3 regions of the Saccharothrix violaceirubra genome follow, and region 2 is predicted to be linked to each of the others. Evidence: riboswitches for the same ligand, from Rfam matches in the RefSeq annotation. Region 2 holds a riboswitch; each other region holds the start of a gene.

Region 1 (3,194 bases), 4.9 Mb from region 2:
CGTGCGTCAACCGGTGCACTGCGATGTGCGCGCAGAACGCGCCGTCGCGCACGCCGATACCGTGCTCCGCCGACAGCGCGGCGGCCAGGTAGCCCGCGTCCTGCCCGGCGACGACGAAGCTGACCACGCCCACCCGGTCACGGTCGCCGTCGAACAACGACAGCTCGTGCGCACCGGGCACGGTCGCGAGCCCGGCACGCAACCGTGCGAGCAGTTCACGCTCGTGACGCTCGGTCTGCTCCCAATGCCGGCCGAGGACCTCGCACGCGACCGCGAGCGCGTGCACGCCGACGACGTTGGGCGACCCGGCCTCGTGCCGCTCGGGAACTGCGGACCACGCCACGCCGAGCCGGTCGCCGTGGTCGGCGACCCGGGCCGTGGCGCCACCGCCGACCAGGTACGGGTCCGACGCCTGGAGCCAGTCGGCGCGGCCGACGAGCACGCCGGAACCGAACGGCGCGTAGATCTTGTGCCCGGAGAACGCCGCGTAGTCCACGTCGAGTTCACGCAGGTCGACCGGCCGGTGCGGCGCCAGCTGCGCGGCGTCGAGCGCGATCCGCGCGCCGTGCTGACGGGCGACCCGGGCCAGCTCGGCCACCGGCCAGATCTCGCCGGTGACGTTCGACGCCCCCGTCGCCACGACCAGGCGCGGGCCCTCGGGGGTGGCGGCCAGGGCGCGGTCGAGTTCGGCGACGGCCTCGGCCGGGTCGGTCGGCGTCCGCAGCCGGTGGACGTTCGGACCGCGCCACGGCAGCAGCGCCGCGTGGTGCTCGGCGTCGAACAGCACGACCGAGGTGTGTCGGGGCACGCTGCGGGCGAGCAGGTTGAGCGCGTCGGTGGTGTTGCGCGTGAACACCACGGTGTCGGTGGGACGCGCGCCCAGGAAACGCCGCACGGACGCCCGCGCCTGCTCGTAGACCCGCGTCGACACCTGCGACGCGAAGCCCGCGCCGCGGTGCACGCTCGCGTACCAGGGCAGCAGTTCGTCGACGGCGTCGCGGACCTCCTCCAACGCCGGCGCGCTGGCCGCGTGGTCGAGGTTCGCGTACTCGACCCGCTCGCCGCTGACGACGGGCACCCGCAGGCCGGCGCCGACCACACGGGGAAGGGCGGCGGTGGGACGGGGAACGGCGATGGTCATGACAGCCTCCGGGAGTCCGGGGACTCACCTGTCGAGGGAGCCCGCGCTTGCCCGACGCCCTGCGCGCCGGACCAGGTCCTCACCGAGGGCACCCCACCGCGGTTGGAGGGTTGCCGGCCAGCGAGCTCGGGCTTGGCGCTGGCACTCATGACCTGTCACCAAGGTAACCACCGGACCAGTCACCGCCAAGCCCCGTCCACATGCCGGGATCACGCACGTCCGCCGCCCGCGGGCACGACACCGAAGCCGCGCCCCTTCCCCACCGACCGCACCTCGCCGGATTCGGCGAGCGCCCACACCACCTCGCTTTGCCGGATAACGTTGTGATGGATAATCGAGCACCGGGACCCGGACCAGACCCAGACACCACACGGATCGGCGGTCACGTTCCCGTACCGGCGCTGTGCACGGATTCGCGTTCCGGTCGCAGCCCCTGCGACGAAACGCGCGACCGTGACATGGACACGTAACGCGGACCGGTACGCCGACAGGATCAGGGAAGCCCCTCGTCGCCCTTCCACCGCGCGAACCGCCCGGCACGGTCCACAGCGCGGATGCGTCGCTCGGCGGCGATGCGCACGGCCTCCGTACACACCACCAAGAGCTGGTCGTGCTCTTGAAGCCGCGTCGTCGGCTGCGGCGTGAACCCGGCGTCGGCCCGTACCACGAGACTCACCGCCGCGCCGACCGGCAACCGCAGCTCCGACAGGTACACGCCGTGCAGCTTCGACCCCTCGCGAACGCGGATCTGGAGCAGCTCGGCACCGAGTTCGTCGAGCGCGGCCGAGTCGACCTCCATCTCCCAGGCCTCCCCCGACCGCACGAGACCGAGCCACTTCGCCAAGCGCGGCAGCGTGCTCCCCTGCACCAACGTGAGCACGACGACGAGCACGAACACCACGTCGACCAACCGCTGCGCACCGGGCACGTCCTGGATCAGCGGGATCAACGCGAACACGATCGGCACCGCGCCGCGCAACCCTGACCACGACAGGAACACCTGCTCGCGCCACGGCACGCGGAACGGCAACGCGGCACACAGGACCGACAACGGTCGCGCGACGAGCACGAGCACGGCACCCGATACCAACGCGGGCCACAACACGTCGAGCACACGCGCCGGCGACGCGTACAGCCCGAGCAACACGAAGAGCCCGATCTGGGACAGCCACCCGAGCCCTTCCGCGAACGAGAGCGTGTCCGACCGGTGCGGCAGCCGCGCGTTTCCGAGCACGAGCGCCGCGACGTAAACCGCCAGGAAACCCGAAGCGTGCGCGAGATCGCCCACCGTGTACGCGAGCAGGCACACCGCCACGGTCGCCAACGGGTACAGACCCGTGGCCGGCAACGCGGCACGGCGCAGTCCGACGGCGGCGAGCAGGCCGAGCGCCACGCCGATCACCCCGCCGACGACCAGCTCGTACACCATGAGCGCGGGCGCGGTCCACGTCACGGGATCGGGCGACGCGAGCAGGACGACGGCGATGTACACGGGCGCGTCGTTGAGACCGGACTCGAGTTCGAGCGCGCCGATGAGCCGTTTGCCGACACCGACACCGCGCAACACGCTGAACACCGCAGCGGCGTCGGTCGACGACAGCACCGCGCCCCACAGCAGCGCCGTGCGCCAGTCGAGCCCGAGCAGGTAGTGAAGTCCGACGCCGACGGCCCCGATGGAGACTGCCACCGACACGGTGGACAGCGCGATGCCCAGACCGAGGGCCGGTTTCACGGCCGACCACCGCGTGGTCAACCCGCCTTCGGCGAGGATCAGCACCAGGGCGACGGTCCCCAGCGACCGGGTCAGGTCGGCGTCCTCGAACTGGATGCCCAACACCGATTCGCCGAGCACGACGCCGATGCCCAGGTAGAGCAGGAGCGAGGGGAGTCCGAGCCGGACGGACATCCGGACCGCGATGACGGAGACCAACAGGACCGCTGCGCCGATGCCGAGTACGGCCGTGACACCACCCACTAAGCCTCCAAGCCTCACCCGACGGTGAGGGTCATTCTCCCTGCCGCCACCGATTTGGACTAATCGGGCACGAACTCA
Region 2 (3,194 bases):
CGATCAGCAGCGCGGCGGTCAGGAGGGCAGCACGAATACGCATTTCATTCCTTCGGGTACGGCGGTCGAAAAGGTCAGATCGAGGCGTGCCGGCGCCGGTCGACGGCGCGGGCGGCACGGTTGAAGCCGTATTGCATGATCGTGGCGAAAATAGCGAGGACGATCACCGTCGACCACAGGTAGCGGTCGTCGAAGCGCTGGTAGCCGTACCGGACGGCCAGGTCGCCCAGACCACCGCCGCCGACGACACCGGCCATCGCCGAATACCCCAGCAATGCGATCGCGGTCACGCCGATCGCATTGATCAAAGCGGGCAACGATTCACGCAACAGGACGCTGCGGACGATTCGCAACGTCGAGGCGCCGGTCGTCACCGCAGCCTCCACCACCGACACGTGCACTTCCGAGAGCACGTTCTGCACCAGCCTGCCGACGAACGGGATCGCGCCGATGGACAGCGGCACGATCGCCGCGCTGGCCCCGATCGTGTTGCCGAGCAACAGCCTCGTCAGCGACATCAGCAGGATGAGCAGGACCAGGAACGGCATCGAACGGCCGAGGTCCACGACGAACCCGAGCAGTCGGTGCACCACCGGCCGGGGCTTCAGCCCACCGGGAGCGGTGAGCTGAAGCCAGACGCCGACGGGGATGCCGAGCAAGGTCGCGATCAGGGTGGAGACGGCCACCATGTACAACGTGTCCCCTGTCGCGACAAGGAGATCGTCGAACACGGTGGACCAGGGGGTCGACTTCCTCACGCAGCTACACCCTGCGGACCCTTCGCCGCACGACGCACCGCACCGCCGGCCTCGGAGATCCACTCGAGGGCCGAGTCCGCGCGCTCACCGGACAGGCCGACGCGGAACCGCGCGACCGGGGTCTCGCCGAGCCGGGTCAGGCCGCCGCCGAGCAGGTTCAGGTCGACCCCGAACCGGCTGGTGGCCTCGGGCAGCAGCGCGCCGACGGCCGCGAAGCCGACCAGCACGACGTCCGCCACGCGGTCGTAGCGACCCTCGGACGCGGGGTTCTGGTCCACGGCGGGCAGCAGCGACGAAGCCGTGCGGCTGTCGGCGTCGGACACCAGGTCCAGCACCTTGCCGTGCTCGACCACGCGGCCGTTCTCCAGCACCGCGACGTCGTCGCAGATCTTCCGCACGACGCCCATGTCGTGGGTCACGACGAGGACGGTCACACCGAGTTCGGCCCGCGCGCGGTCCAGGACCGTGAGCACCGAGCCGGTCGTGTCGGGGTCGAGCGCGGACGTCGGCTCGTCGGCCAGCAGCACCGACGGGGACGCGGCGAGCGCACGCGCCACCGCGATCCGCTGGCGCTGGCCGCCGGAGAGCTGGTCCGGGTAGGACGCCGCCTTGTCGGTCAGGCCGACGAGGTCGAGCAGCTCGGCGACGCGGGTGCGCCGCTGCGGGCCGGGCACGCCGGCGGACTCCAGCGGCAGCGCGATGTTGCCCGCGGCGGTCCGCTGACGCAGCAGCGAATCCCCTTGCGGCACAACGCCGATCTGCCGGCGGGCGGCACGCAGCGCGGTGCCGCCGAGCGAGACGAGGTCGGTTCCGTCGACGCGGATCGCACCACTGTCCGGACGCTCCAGCAGCGCGACGCACCGGGCCAAAGTGGACTTGCCGGCACCGCTGGGGCCGACGACGCCGAGGACCGTGCCGGCCTCCACTTCGAGGTTCACGCCGTCCAGGGCGCGAACCTGCCCGGCACCGCCGGGAAAGGACTTGGTGAGGTTCTCAACAGTGATCACGATTTCACTCCACGACTGCACGCGGCAGCGCACGCTCATGGCGTGGGCGACCGGAAACTCAGCTCAGACGGGTGTCCTGCGAAAGGACGCGAAGAGGCGGGGGAAGCGTCTACGCAGTGAAGTTGCGACAGCCCGTGACGGTGCGGCGGCCGTGGTCGACAACCCGCCGTCTGGTCAGCATTCGAGTCCTGGGCACGTGATCCTCCATCGGTCCTGGCTGAAGCACCTGCCCCGGTGGCGGGGTGGTTGCTGCGGCGTCGTGGAGCCAGGTCTCTCGGCCGCTCGGGATGGCAGCACGAGTACACCCGACGCACCAGGAAAAACGCAAGCCCGGTTTGGGATCGTTCGTCAAATCACACGTACGGCCGAAAGATCACCGGCTAACGCAGTGCCGAAGCCTCGGCTATCCGGACGAACTCACTGACGGCCAATTGCTCGCCGCGCACTCCGGGATCAACACCCGCAACCGTGAGCAACCGCTCGGCCTCGGCCGCCGACCCCGCCCACCCCGCGAGAGCACCGCGCAGGGTCTTGCGCCGCTGGGCGAAAGCCGCATCGATCAAGGTGAAGAGGGCTCGCCTGTCCACAGTGGACGGAAGGGTGTCGCGGACCGTGAACGCGACCAGCGCGGAGTCGACGTTGGGTACCGGCCAGAACACCGATCGTGACACCGGACCCGCGCGCCGGGCATCCGCGTACCAGGCGAGCTTCACGCTCGGCACCCCGTAGACCCGGCTGCCGGGGCCCGCCGCCATGCGGTCCGCGACCTCGGCCTGGACCATGACGAGACCGGATCGCAACGAAGGCAGCTCGGCCAGCAGGTGCAGGACGACCGGGACGGCCACGTTGTAGGGCAGGTTCGCGACCAGCGCCGTGGGCTGGACAGGCAGATCGGCGGCGGTGACCTTCATCGCGTCGGCAGGCACGACGTGCAGGCGCCGGGCAAGGTCGGGCGCACGGTCGGCCGCGGTCTCCGGCAGCTTGGCGGCAAGGACGGGGTCGATCTCCACCGCCACGACGGACCGACAGGCCGGCAACAGCGCCAGCGTCAACGACCCCAGACCGGGTCCCACTTCGAGCACGACGTCGTCGGGCGACAACTCGGCGGCGGCCACGATCTTGCGCACGGTGTTGGGGTCGTGCACGAAGTTCTGGCCCAGCTTCTTGGTCGGCCGGATGTCCAGTTCGGCCGCCAACCGCCGAACGTCGGCAGGCCCCAGGAGCGAACTCCCAGGGCCTGCCGACGACGAAGTCTCAGTCACGCTGAACAGTGTCCCTCACCCGCCAACCCGCTTCACCGCGAGCCCGTGTCCGGGACAACCACCACGGCGTGGCCACGCCGGCCACACCTACACCCGCTGCCCCACCGACTCCGGTCCGGCCAACCACCACGGCGTAGCCGCGTTGGTGTCTGGACTGAGCCAATCCG
Region 3 (3,194 bases), 700 kb from region 2:
AGCGGATCAAGACGAACGAGAAGGCGCGTCTGCGCAACAAGTCCGTCAAGTCGTCGCTGAAGACCGCGATCCGCAAGTTCCGTGAGGCCGCCGAGGCCGGTGACAAGGAGAAGGCCGTCGCCCTCGCCCGCGAGGCGTCCCGCAAGCTGGACAAGGCCGTCACCAAGGGCGTGATCCACGCCAACCAGGCCGCGAACAAGAAGTCGGCCCTGGCGAAGCGCGCGAACCAGATCTGATCCGAGCGCACACCCACGGCACGAATTCGGCGCCGCCTCCCACCGGGAGGCGGCGCCGCTCTTTTGGGCGACAGCCCGGCGGGTCGGTTCAGCCGATCGGGCAGACCAGTGGGCAGGCAGACCGGGCGGCCAGCCGGCGGCGGGCGGCCATCGGCGGGCGGCGGCTGGCGGCGGACAGGCGGCGCCGGGCGGCGGGCGGAAGACAAGCGGGTAGCCAGCGGGCGGCGGCAGGCGGCTGGCGGGCGGAAGACAGGCGGATAGCCGGCGGGCGGCGGCCGGCAGGCGGGCACGGGGCGGTCGGCCAGCAGGCGGGGTGGCGGTGGGGCGGCCTCGGGCTTTGCCGCCAGGCGGGTCAGCGACCCTCGGCGAGCAGGCAGGTGGCCGGCCAGGCGAGGTGCGACCTGAGGCTTTGCCGCCCAGCGGGTCAGCGGCGGGCGTGGTAGGCGGCGACGATCTTGAGCACGGCGCGTTCCAGCGCATAGCCCGAATCCGCGGCCACGCCCTTCACGTCGGCGTTCAGGGCGGCCACCACCGACATCGCGGCGGCCAGGCCGTCGCCGTCCCAGCCGCGGGCCTGGGCCTGCGCCTTCTTCACCTTCCACGGTGGCATGCCCAACTCGCCCGCCAGCTTGAACGGGTCTCCCCGGCCCGACGCGGACACGCGGGCGATGGTCCGCACCGCGTCGGCGAGGGCGTCGGCGACGAGCACGTGCGGCACGCCGAGGTTGATGGCCCACCGCAGCGCCTCCAACGCACCGCCCCGGTCGCCCATCACGGCCTTCTCCGCCACCGCGAACCCGGTCACCTCGGCCCGGCCGCGGTGGTAGCGGTGCACCGCGGCCACGTCGATCTTGCCGCCGGTGTCGGCGACGAGCTGCGACGCGGCGGCCGACAACTCGCGCAGGTCCGACCCGACCGCCTCGATCAGCGCGGCGACGGCCTGCGGGTCCGCCTTGCCGCCCGCCGAGCGGATCTCGTTGCGCACGAACGCGTCGCGCTCGGCCGGTTTCGTGATCCGGGGACACTCGGTCACCACCGCGCCGGCCTTGCGCAGGGCGGCGGGCAACTCCTTGGCCACCTTGCTGCGCCCGCCGCCGGTGTGGACGACGACGAGCGTCACCCCGTCGGCCGGTGCCTTGGCGTAGGCGAGCACCGCGTCGGCGATCTCCTTGCCCGCGTCCTGGGCCGCCTCCAGCGCGACGACCCGACCCTCCGCGAACAGGGACGGACTCACCAATTCGGCCAGCTCGGGAGGCGTGAGGTCGGTCACCCGCACCCTGGTCAGGTCGGCTTGGGGGTCCGCTTTCCGCGCGATCTCCAGCGCACCCCGGACAGCCCGCTCGACCAGCAACTCCTCCTCGCCGACGACCAGGTGCACGGCATCCGGCGCGGCAGCGGCAGCACTCACGGCGACGATCCTCCCACGTTCGTCCGTCGCCCGGCCCGTGGACGACACTGGCCACGAGCCGGAACGATGACGTACGTTGTAAGCCGCACGCACAATCGAATACCGCTCATCCAGAGGGGCAGAGGGATCGGCCCGAAGAAGCCCCGGCAACCCGTCGCACAGCATCCGCTGGCGACCACGGTGCCAATTCCGACCCGCGACGCGGGACAGATGAGGAGAGACCTCGCGATGACCGCTGTCAGTGTGCCCTCGGCCACCACCTCCTTCGACCTCGGTCCGGCTCGCGCCCTGTCGTGCCGCGAGTGCGGCAACGAGACGCCGCTCGCCCCGGAATACGCCTGTTACGAGTGTTTCGGTCCCCTGGAAGTCGCGTACGACTTCGGCCGCGTCCGCCGCGAGGACATCGAGTCCGGCCCGCAGTCCATCTGGCGTTACCGCAGCCTGCTGCCGGTCCCGACGAACGTCGCGTCGCACCCCAACCTCGAGCCCGGCAACACCCGCCTGATCGAGGCCGACCGCCTGGCCAAGGCCCTCGGCCTGCGGAAGGTCTGGGTGAAGGACGACACCGGCAACCCCACCCACTCCTTCAAGGACCGCGTCGTCGGCGTGGCGCTGGCCGCCGCCCGCGAACTCGGCTTCAAGGTGCTGGCCTGCCCGTCGACCGGCAACCTGGCCAACGCCGTCGCCGCCGCCGCGACCCGCGCGGGCTGGCAGTCGGTCGTGCTCGTGCCCTCCTCCCTGGAGCAGGCGAAGATCCTCATGACGGCCGTCTACGACGGCGCCCTGATCACCATCGACGGCAACTACGACGACGTGAACCGCGTCGCGCAGGAGCTGGCGGCGGAGAACGAGGACTGGGCCTTCGTCAACGTCAACGTCCGCCCGTACTACGCCGAGGGCTCGAAGACCCTGGGCTTCGAGGTCGCCGAGCAGCTCGGCTGGCGCCTGCCCGAGCAGATCGTCGTCCCCATCGCCTCCGGCTCGCAGTTGACCAAGGTCGACAAGGCGTTCCGCGAACTCGGCTCCCTCGACCTGGTCGAAGCGACGCCGTACAAGGTCTTCGGCGCCCAGGCCACCGGCTGCGCCCCGGTCGCGACCGCCTTCAAGGCCGGCCACGACGTGATCACCCCGGTCCGCCCGGACACGATCGCCCGGTCGCTGGCGATCGGCGTCCCGGCCGACGGCCCCTACGCGCTGGACTCCGTCCGTCGCACCGGTGGCACCATCGAGGACGTCTCCGACGAGGAGGTCGTCGAGGGCATCCGCCTGCTGGCGCGCACCGAGGGCATCTTCGCCGAGACGGCGGGCGGCGTGACCGTCGCCACGGCGAAGAAGCTCGTCGAGACCGGCCAGCTCGACCCGGACGCCGAGACCGTCCTGCTGATCACCGGCGACGGCCTCAAGACCCTCGACGCGGTGTCGCACAAGGTCGGCCCGAAGGCGAACGTGCCGCCGTCGGCCGAGGCCGTGATCAACGCCCTCAAGGGCTGAGCGCCTCCTCCCCGAGGATCGTCGCGGGCGATTTCAGCCAGCCACAACGCGGGAACCGA

Evidence for each region. Region 2 has a riboswitch for S-adenosylmethionine ahead of F4559_RS29360 (methionine ABC transporter ATP-binding protein). Riboswitches for the same ligand answer to the same signal wherever they lie in the genome.
Region 1: linked by a shared signal. The riboswitch ahead of F4559_RS07330 (aminotransferase class V-fold PLP-dependent enzyme) and the one ahead of F4559_RS29360 (methionine ABC transporter ATP-binding protein) in region 2 are both predicted to bind S-adenosylmethionine.
Region 3: linked by a shared signal. The riboswitch ahead of thrC (threonine synthase) and the one ahead of F4559_RS29360 (methionine ABC transporter ATP-binding protein) in region 2 are both predicted to bind S-adenosylmethionine.

What each region holds. Positions count from the first base shown of each region.
Region 1 is NZ_JACHJS010000001.1:1,443,645-1,446,838, reverse strand. Features, by position in the region: gene F4559_RS07330 (aminotransferase class V-fold PLP-dependent enzyme) at 1-1,141, opposite strand, end outside; SAM riboswitch class IV at 1,180-1,294, opposite strand; gene F4559_RS07325 (potassium/proton antiporter) at 1,635-3,116, opposite strand.
Region 2 is NZ_JACHJS010000001.1:6,366,595-6,369,788, forward strand. Features, by position in the region: gene F4559_RS29350 (MetQ/NlpA family ABC transporter substrate-binding protein) at 1-43, opposite strand, end outside; gene F4559_RS29355 (methionine ABC transporter permease) at 75-758, opposite strand; gene F4559_RS29360 (methionine ABC transporter ATP-binding protein) at 755-1,765, opposite strand; SAM riboswitch class I at 1,967-2,059, opposite strand; gene rsmA (16S rRNA (adenine(1518)-N(6)/adenine(1519)-N(6))-dimethyltransferase RsmA) at 2,146-3,027, opposite strand.
Region 3 is NZ_JACHJS010000001.1:5,670,182-5,673,375, forward strand. Features, by position in the region: gene rpsT (30S ribosomal protein S20) at 1-236, shown strand, start outside; gene holA (DNA polymerase III subunit delta) at 661-1,644, opposite strand; SAM riboswitch class I at 1,748-1,861, shown strand; gene thrC (threonine synthase) at 1,873-3,135, shown strand; gene F4559_RS26050 (hypothetical protein) at 3,125-3,194, opposite strand, start outside.